DNA from 3 places in the Brevibacillus sp. DP1.3A genome. Region 2 is predicted to be linked to each of the others. Evidence: riboswitches for the same ligand, from Rfam matches in the RefSeq annotation. Region 2 holds a riboswitch; each other region holds the start of a gene.
What was found. A riboswitch is a leader RNA that binds a small molecule or an ion and turns the genes downstream of it on or off. The one in region 2 is predicted to bind S-adenosylmethionine.

Region 1 (3,276 bases), 1.3 Mb from region 2:
CGCGTTCCTTTGCCAAATAAAACGGAGCGGTAGCCGTACCGTACGCTGCTGTAGCCAATGCCCCTGGATTACAGTGCGTGAGAATTCCCATACCGTCATGCAACAGAGTGAGCAAATGCTCTCCGATGGTCCGGCATACTTCAGCATCTTCCTTTTGAATCGTCAGTGCTTCATCGAGCACTGCTGCCTTCAATTCGGCAATCGAAGCTCCGCTTTCTGTTTCAACACGAGCTTTGATTCGATCCAACGCCCAGAACAGATTCACGGCTGTCGGACGGGAAGAGCCCAGATAGTCTGCCTGCTGGTTCAGTTCCTGCCAAAACTCGTCGTAGTTACTCGCTTCACTGCCACGAATGCCCAGGTAGAGCCCGTAAGCTGCTGCCATGCCAATCGCCGGTGCGCCACGCACTTCCAAGCGACGAATGGAACCCCATACTTGCTCGGAGGTAGTCAAGTTCAAATAGATTGTTTCTACTGGCAAACGCGTCTGGTCAAGCAAGACCAGTGCGTCATTCTCCCACTTAACAGGTGCCAATTGGGTGCTGGTTGTCATACTGTCGTTGCCTCCTGATAGTAACGTTCGGTCACAGTGCGTACGATGTCCGTGATATCTGTCGATTCGTCTATGCCGCCGCGACCGAGAATCAGCGCTTCTCCAATCGAGAGAGCCAGACGCTCTGCTTCTGCGCGAGTCTGGTCATCTTCAATGGCATTCAGGTCCGCTACGCCTGCCAAGCCGATGACACGGCGCAAGATTTTGCATCCGGCATAGCCTGCTGTATCCTGAATCAAGCGCTTCACGTAGCTTTGCCACAGCCCTTCGACATGGGCGCTGCGCTCTTTGGCGTGCTTGTGCCAGAGCTGAACAAATTGCGAAACGAATTCATTCCAGACATCCTCGACCGTTTCCAGTAAGTATTCGCGGTACGCTTCCCGTTCTCCTTGATCTTTTTGTAAACCGTGTTGTCCTGCGTAGTTGAGCAATAGATTGGCAATGACCGCCCCGATGTCAAAACCGATTGGGCCATAGTAAGCGAACTCTGGATCGATTGCTTTCAGGCTGTTTTCCGTGATAAAAATACTTCCGGTATGCAGGTCACCATGTAGCAGCGCTTCTGAGCGAGTAAGGAAATCGTATTTCAGCTTGGCGATTTCCAGCTTCAGCGGCCTGTTGTTCCAAATCGCCTCGACTTCCCGGCGAATCAACGGGTTGAAGTCGTTGGTAGGCGCATTTTCATACGGATCGGTAAAGACGAGGTCTTCTGTGATTTTGCATAATTCTGGATTTATGAATGTTCCGACTAGCGCTTTTTTATCGTACGGATGAGCGCCCAGATCGGATGTAAAGAACAAGGTTTGCGCGAGAAAACGACCAATTTGCTTCGCGAATAGCGGGTACCGCTTTCCTTCGATCAGACCTTTGCGCATGATGATATGGTCCCCGACGTTTTCCATGACAGTCAACGCAAGCTCCCCGTCGAAATGATACACCTGCGGCACCAGGTCTGGAACGTATTTGTGCTGAATGCGGAGTGCCTCGCTCTCGATGCGAGCCCGATCAATCGTAAGCGGCCAAGATTCTCCCACGACGCGGGCAAAAGGCAGCGCTTGTTTGACAATGACACTCTTACCGGATGCTGGCTCCTGAATGTCAAAAACCAGATTGAGGTTGCCATCCCCGATTTCGCGGCTGATCAGCTCTGCTCCTTCGCTAAAAAGACCCGGTATTCCTTTTACGTACTCCACTGCTTCCTGTTCAGTCAATGCGCGATATGCCATGATTCCAAAACTCCCCTCTACGTATTTTTTCTCTATCTCTATTTGTTTTGTTTGAGTACCTGGAGCAATAAAAAGACCTCTTTTCCCGAAGAAAAGAGGTCGTGTCGTCACGTGTAAGAACCGTGTTGATGTCCCCCTTATCTTCCAGACTACTTTTGTTTCTGCAGGAATTAGCACCGTGCATGTCGCCTGTCAATCAGTCGCTTTGTCGCGTCTGAATGGCGTCATGTCGGTTGCCGGGTATCATCGGGCCAGTCCCTCCACCTTCTCTGGATAAGGTATCCAAATCGTATTCGGTTTTTGATTTAGTTTGAATCATACAACCAACGCTTCCACGATGTCAACACCCTTTTGTGCAAAAATTCGCACCTTGCAATTAGTAGGTGTGATGAGTTCCCGATGCCGAAGGGGTATCCCAATTCCACCAGTCTACTTTGCCTAAAAACGCTGCTGTTATCGACTTTTCGGTCTTGAGCTTAAGCAGTTCTTTCGTAGGTCCGGTCAGGACAGCGCCATAGATTCGCACTCCGTTTTGTTGCATGTAGTTGTATCGTTCTGTAATTTGCGGGTCGCTACGAAATAACAAGGATCTGCCGATATCGCGAGTCAAACCTTCTTGCTCGGACAAATACTTCATTTCGTTCAGATAAGTCGCCATCCGCCTATCCCCTTCCCCGTTTACAAGAATAGGGCCACCATAATTCAGCTCCCTTTCTGCAAAACCCCATACTTTTCCCGGTCCTAACATCAATTGTCCCTCTTGACTCTCTTTGGTCTCGATCCCTGTGTCTACGGCAAACCAAACTGTATCTTGTCCCGAAGAGGAAACATGGCTCGAAACCAATTCATAGTACTCCTCGTACGTCAGAAAGCGATCAAAGGAAATCGCAAGCTGAGAAACCGTTCCCTCTGGTAGCTTCTCCATCGTCGTCCAGGCAGGTGAAGTGCGCGATTCCGTATCCACCATTTCCCCGTCTGTCGGATAACGGAAATACAGCTTCTGTTCCCTAACCCCATCCGGCCATTTCGGCCCAGCGTTTACTTTCCACAGCACATTTGTGCTTTCAAAGCGGCCAGCGTTCTTTTCTTCCGCTCCAACTCTTTCACGCAGCTCCATGCTGATATTGCCGTAAAACAATCCCACCTGCGAGCCACTCCCGCCTACACTAACACCTGGTTGAGTAAAATTAACCATCGACTTCGCAACGCGGAACAGATCTTCATGCATCAGTGACCCAACCCAGCCATTCAGAATCAGCAACACAACTCCGGCAAAAAAGGGAAGCACTATGGTGAATCCAGCGTTGCTCAACCGATTTTTCCATTTCCCCCGGCGAACAATGGCGCGCTGTTTTTCAGCCGACAGCGTTTCAGGCTGTTTTGTCTTCACGTTGCCCGCTCCCGTTTCTTCCCCCAGCAAAAGCCTCTCCAACCGCTGTGCGTATTCCTCGTCAGCGGCTATTTCCTCCTCGAATTGTTTTGAATCTTCTTCCGCCA
Region 2 (3,276 bases):
TTCCGTTTCACGCAGAATTGGGACAAGCTGTACCCATGAATGAAAGCAACGGCGCTGCCCTGCTAAAACGCATTGAATCCATTTCAGAGAGTGTCGACATACAAAGTGAAGGGCGTATTCAACCTCGTGCAAAAGCGGTGGAGACTGCCTCCTGACAAAAGAAGCCGTGTTTCCAGGTAACTAGAAATACGGCTTTTCTTCTTATGATTCCTCTTACTTACGCAGATTCGATAATAGGGAAGCAGCGCACTTCTAAGCCAAAATCATTTTTCAATAGGGACTCGTGCTCTTCGCTGATTCCTGTCACGATCAAACCTGCGCGCAAGACGCCTCCCAAGTCGAATTGGACTTTTAGTTTATGCACGTTGACTCCTGCCTGCTGAAGGAAATGCAAGACACGATCTGGCGTAGCAGTATGACACGAGCCCTCAAGATAACATAGGACGTGTTCTACCGAGTCCACCGTGACTCCAGCTTTGTCAGCCGTTTTTTCTTTCCAAGTAGGATGCGGTGTGAATGGTTGTGTCAATAAATAGGCCAAATCCTCCACGACTGCACTTGCTGTGGGGAGCTCTCCTGCCCCTCTTCCTGTAAACAACAAGTCTCCTACGATGTTGCCGGATAGCTGGACAGCATTAAACGCGTCGTGGATTTGCGCCAACGGATGGCTCAGCGGAAGCATGGTTGGTTCAACAGATAGGCGAATTCCTTTCTCAGCTTGATAGGCCTGCGCGATCAGCTTGATCCGGTACCCGAGCTCGCTCGCAATCCGAATGTGACCTGCTGACAAATCTGCAATTCCTTTGCGAACAACATCTGCTAAGGGCAGCGATTCTCCGTACACAAGCTGTGCCAAGATATACAACTTGTACATAGCATCAAAGCCTTCCACATCCGAACGAGGGTCTGCTTCCGCATAGCCCAGCTCCTGCGCTTGCTTGAGAACCTCCTGGTAGGAGAGCTGCTCTGCCTCCATTTTCGTCAAAATGAAGTTCGTTGTTCCGTTAAGAATACCGCGAACGCCTTGAATATCGTTCGTGCGTAGGAACTGCCGGAGCACGCTCAAGATCGGGATGCCCCCTGCCACACTCGCTTCATAGGCAAGATGCACTTGATGTTGATTTGCCAAATCGACTAGCTCCGTTCCTTTTTTCGCCAGGAGCTCTTTGTTGGCAGTTACCACATGGCAGCCCTTTTCGATCAAAGCACGGACGTAGTCATAGGTAGGTTCTACACCACCCATGACCTCCACCACTATATCCACATTACTGCTCAATACATCCTCAAAGTCTGTTGTCAGTAAAGCCGGGTCGATATGAACCGCCCGCTCTTTTTCCGAGTCACGCACCAATGCCTTGACGATCTCAATTCGTTTACCCAGACGAGAAGCCAGCTTCTCCTGCTGCGAACGGATCGTTTTGATTACGCCTCCACCCACTGTTCCCAATCCCAATAATCCCACGCGTACCACTTCTGCACTCATCCTGACCACCCCATACCCCGAATTTTAGATAAAAAGAAAAGCCATCTTCGATAAGAAGAAGGCTTGTTAGCAGCTAATAATGCTCCCCCTCCTTATCTCCCAGGACGTATATGTCCTGCAGGAATTGGCACCTTGTCACAAAATATGCGTGACGGTTGCCGGGCTTCATCGGGCCAGTCCCTCCACCTCTCTGGATAAAGAAAATATGAAATTGAAAAAAACCTTCTTCGCTAAGAAGAAGGTTCATCTACTAATGGAGTAACCCGCTTCTTATCTTTCGAGACGAAACGTCTCGCAGGAATTGGCACCTTGTCGCATTATGCAACGGTTGCCGGGCTTCATCGGGCCAGACCCTCCACCTCTCTGGATAAGAACCATTTATGCTGTTGAGCTTTATTCTAAGAAATTCCAAGGCAAGCGTCAACAAAATTCTTTCTTTTCTGATTGCAATCTGAATTGGCCAGGTTTTCTCAGTTGTGGGTGAACAGGCTTTCTACCTCTTCCATACTACAGCAAGTGCAATGAAACACGCCCTCCTGGCATTCCTCAGGCAGCTCTTTTTCCTCGACATATCCGCACCATTGGCAAATAAAAAGTTGCATCATCGCACACCCTCCTCTTCTTTTATCCTGCCCAAAATAAAAAGAGCATTTTCCACTCGACCGTGACGATCGTTAGAAAATGCCAGAAAAGGAGGGACGTACTTGTCCACTCGCTGTTTTTCGCAAGCCATCTCTAACACCTCCCTATCTCCCGTAGGTCTATCAGTGTTGTCGAAACAGGCAGGTCTCCTGACTATGGGTTCATCGTCTAGCGTCGCCTTCCCCGTCTATTTTGATAGACCAGTGGCTTGTTGGACGCTGACTCCCCTCTTACAGTGGCGGGACCGTGTCGGATTTGCACCGAGCTTCCCTATTATCCTTGTGGCGAATTGGTTACGCCCTAAGGAACCTGTTTCCACCTATGAAATTGTCATTTATTACTACCACCCTCAGATTTTACCTTATTTCCCCTTATTTTGCGAACATTGCTCGTGGGTCAGTAACCATTCCTTTCGCCACAAGCCACCCGAATAGCCTGTTAAACTTCCGTTTGCTCCTATAGGTGGTCAATGTGTGCAAGACTGTTTCTGAAAGCCTCTCCCTTTCATCCACAGGGGAACAGAAAAGGACTGTCTCTTGCCGGAAAAATATTCGTCCAGCTGTTGCCGACAAACGAGGAGAGGCTCTGACCTACCCCAAATACCGAGCCTTTAAAATGGTAGTGTGGTGAGCTTCATGTCCTGCAATCACATAAGCCAACGTCCTTGCAGATAGCTTGTTTCCGTTGGCAATTCCTGTACGCAACCACGCTTCCGGAGAGATTCCGCGGACCTGTGCGATGGTGGAAGCCCGAACAGCCTTATACTCTTCCAGTAAATCTGAGAGGTCTCTTAGCTGATAACACCCGTGTTCGACAAAAGCATTCTCATCAAAACCAACGAGGGGTGTCTGATCTCCTCTCGCGATTCTCAGCAAGCGATAGCTCATGATGCGTTCTGTATCGACGAGATGACCCAAAACCTCTTTTACCGTCCATTTTCCTGGTGCATATCGATAATCCATTTGCTCGGGCGCAAGTGACGAAAATAATGCGACTTGCCTCTCGCCTTGTTGTGTGAGGATCGTTTGCAGCTCCCCCTCAGGTACAAGCCCAATATAATAGTCAAAATAAGCAACGTATTCATCGCGATCTGGTCGTCTGAGCATGTATTTCCCACTCCTCGTCATTCATTTTGGTTAGACAAATTATAC
Region 3 (3,276 bases), 2.3 Mb from region 2:
CCCCGCGAAAGGCAACGCGAACAATTTTGGAAACGGGTCCGGTTTCTTTTATTTTGGACAAAATCTCCTGTGGTACCTGATCGTCGAAAACCGTTTTGATAAAATTACGGGTCGTTTGCTCTTGCGGATTGCTGAAAACATCCAGAACAGAGCCTTGCTCGATGACGACACCGTTTTCCATGATGGCTACCTGATCGCAGATTTTTTTGATGACCTGCATCTCATGTGTAATCAGCACGATTGTCAGGTTGAACTTTCGATTGATGTCGAGCAACAGCTCCAGAATCGATTCGGTCGTCTGCGGGTCGAGAGCGGAAGTTGCTTCGTCACAGAGCAGGATTTCCGGATCAGTCGCAAGCGCACGAGCGATGCCCACCCGTTGCTTTTGTCCACCGGATAGCTGAGAAGGATAAGCGTTTGCTTTATCAGACAAGCCAACCAAGCCGAGAAGGTCTTCTACCTTGCGCTTAATGACATCTTTGGGGACGCGATTCATCCGCAAGATTTCCGCCACATTGTCAAAGACATTATAGGAAGAGAGCAGGTTGAAGTGTTGAAAAATAATCCCGATCTTTTTGCGAGCTTGCCGCAGCTCTTTTTCCTTGAGGGTCAGCATGTTCTGGCCATTGACGATCACAGAACCGCTAGTCGGCTTCTCCAGCAGGTTGATGGTACGGAGCAGGGTGCTTTTCCCCGCTCCGCTAAAGCCGATAACCCCGTAGATTTGCCCTTTTTCCACCTGCAGGGATACGCCCTTCAATGCTTCTACCTGCTTGTTTCCTACTTGATACGACTTATGAATATCGGTTAGCTGTATCATAACGAGTTCTCCTTGTTGTTCTTGATGTTCCTGGCGTCGATCTTACCAGGACGGCAGTACAGCTCCTTCAAAACGTTCGTCGATGAATTTTTTCACTTCTTCCGAGCGGTAGATGTCCACCAGTTTTTTGACAGCGGGGTTGTCTTTGTTGGTTTCGTTGACTGCCAAAATGTTTACATATGGAGAGTCAGCTGTCTCAGCGAAGATCGCATCTTTTTGCGGGGAGTAGCCAGCTTCCATTGCGAAGTTCGTATTAATCGAAGCGACTTCTACGTTGCTCAGCGAGCGCGCCAGGAAAGCAGCCTCCAGCTCTTTGAATTGCAAATTTTTTGGATTTTCTACGATGTCCAGTGGTGTTGCGTTGTCACCCACGCCATCCTTGAGCTTAATCAAGCCAGCTGCCTGATAGAGTAGCAGGGCGCGTGCTCGGTTGGTCGGGTCGTTTTGAATGCCGACAACGCCGCCAGCAGGGATGTCCTCGACTTTTTTATGCTTGGTGGAGTACAGGCCCATCGGGTACGTGACGGTTTTTCCGACCTCGACGATCTTTGTTTTGTGATCTTGATTGAACTTCGCCAAGAACGGGATGGTTTGGAAGCTGTTTACATCGAGATTTCCTTTATCGAGAGCTTGGTTCGGCTGTACGTAATCGTTGAAAACGACGACTTCGACGTCGAGCCCTTTGCCTTTGGCGACTTCTTTTACTTTGTTGAGAATTTCTTCGTGCGGGCCGCCAGTGACGCCCACCTTGAGTGAGGTTTGCTCAGCAGCAGTGCCGCCGTTAGCAGGTGCAGCTTCTTGTTTACCGCCGCAAGCCGTTACGAGCGATGCAGCGAGCAGTAGTGTAGTGAGCAGTAGACCAGTCTTTTTCATGAAAATACCCCTTTTCTCTGGATGTAAGATGGAATAGAAAAAGCCTCTTCCGACAGAAGAGGCGAAAACTGCGAGTATGTATCCACACTGCAACAATACCTCTCTTATCTGTCGGAATAAATTCCGCTGGATTTGGCACCGTATCGTTTGCGATAGGTTGCCGAGGTGTCATAGGGCCAGTCCCTCAACCTCTCTTCATAAGAGAATGTGCTATGAAATTATCATTCCAAACATTGTTGTTAATTCTTATTTGGATAGTTGGATTATAACGACTGATTTTTTAGGTGTCAACTGTTTTTGCAAACGAATGACTTGGTGGAAAAATGTGAAATTGATCTAAATACGAATATTCTATTGAAGAATCGGAAAATCATTTGTATAATGAGAGCGAATGAACCCGATACCAGCTATCGCAGGTGATGACATGACTCTAGTGGACTCCAATGAAACCAGAAAAAAGCTGTCTGCCATCTATAATGAGATAGCAAAAGAGTTGTTCGGATTTGGAACGACATTGCTCCGAGTCACGATTGAAAATCAGATGATTACGTTCCAAGCCAAGCATCGCCGCTCTCCGCGCTCAGAAGCGTTAGAAGGAGAAGCACCGGCCCTCAAGCTCGAAGTCGATTTTCGGATGTCCCTTCTTTATAAGAAGAAACTGCGAGAGCGACTGGAAGTAGAGATGGGGTTGCCGTTGGAAGCTGTGCTACGGGACTATGATGCGCCTACGCAGTGGGCGATCACGAATGTTATTTTAGCTGAATCAGAACTGAATACCTGACGCAATCGTTCGGATTTTCTCTTTTGATCTATCTTAAGAGGAGACCGTAGACTTTGCGTAAAAACGGGTGTCACTTCTCTTTGTTTACGAAGAAAAGTGCTCTTGTTTAGAATGATACGTTCTAATCAAGGGTACTTTTCTTTTTATTGTATCACCATATTTTGTCATCAAATGAACCCAACTGGAGGAGAATTACGATGAAAAAATTACTTGCTGGAATTCTGTCTTTTTCTATGATGTCACTGGCTCTCGCTGGCTGTGGCAGCAATGATCAACCACAAGCGGGAGGAGCTGGCGGTGAAGCCAAGGGTGAGCCACAAAAGCTGGTCATCTCCACATGGGGCTTTTCCGAAGACTTTTTCCGCAAAGAAGTATATGAGCCGTTTGAAAAAGAACATAACGTGAAAATCGTGCTGGAAATCGGGAACAACGCAGAACGACTGAACAAAATTCGCCAAGGAAGCTCCGATGTAGACTTGATCTACCTCTCTGACTACTATGCACAGCAAGGGATTGAGAGTGGCGCATTTGAAAAAATCGACCGCAGCCGCATCCCGAACCTGGATCAAATCTACGACATCGCCAAAGCACCACTGGGCGAGGAGTACGGTCCAGCTTACACGATTGGCCAATTCGGGATTGCCTATAATCCAAAACTCGTGAAAACAGAGATCAAGGATTGGAAAGACCTGTGGAACCCAGAGCTGACGGGCAAGCTGACACTGCCAAGCATTACGTCCACAACTGGCCCGATGGTTCTCGACAGTGCTTCTGCGGTCGCGGGCAGCAAGGAATTTAACGA

Region 1: it holds a riboswitch for S-adenosylmethionine, as region 2 does, so the genes downstream of both, mtnK (S-methyl-5-thioribose kinase) here and HP399_RS12055 (homoserine dehydrogenase) in region 2, are expected to answer to the same signal.
Region 3: it holds a riboswitch for S-adenosylmethionine, as region 2 does, so the genes downstream of both, HP399_RS01955 (MetQ/NlpA family ABC transporter substrate-binding protein) here and HP399_RS12055 (homoserine dehydrogenase) in region 2, are expected to answer to the same signal.

Annotation. Positions count from the first base shown of each region.
Region 1 is NZ_CP085876.1:1,313,381-1,316,656, reverse strand. It holds gene mtnA (S-methyl-5-thioribose-1-phosphate isomerase) at 1-553, opposite strand, end outside; gene mtnK (S-methyl-5-thioribose kinase) at 550-1,779, opposite strand; SAM riboswitch class I at 1,914-2,059, opposite strand; gene HP399_RS05960 (anti-sigma factor) at 2,156-3,276, opposite strand, start outside.
Region 2 is NZ_CP085876.1:2,615,076-2,618,351, reverse strand. It holds gene HP399_RS12060 (CapA family protein) at 1-155, shown strand, start outside; gene HP399_RS12055 (homoserine dehydrogenase) at 218-1,483, opposite strand; SAM riboswitch class I at 1,573-1,684, opposite strand; SAM riboswitch class I at 1,751-1,857, opposite strand; gene HP399_RS30985 (hypothetical protein) at 1,954-2,088, opposite strand; cobalamin riboswitch at 2,247-2,453, opposite strand; gene HP399_RS12045 (DinB family protein) at 2,716-3,231, opposite strand.
Region 3 is NZ_CP085876.1:340,348-343,623, forward strand. It holds gene HP399_RS01950 (methionine ABC transporter ATP-binding protein) at 1-820, opposite strand, end outside; gene HP399_RS01955 (MetQ/NlpA family ABC transporter substrate-binding protein) at 863-1,693, opposite strand; SAM riboswitch class I at 1,795-1,897, opposite strand; gene HP399_RS01960 (DUF2294 domain-containing protein) at 2,118-2,474, shown strand; gene HP399_RS01965 (ABC transporter substrate-binding protein) at 2,672-3,276, shown strand, end outside.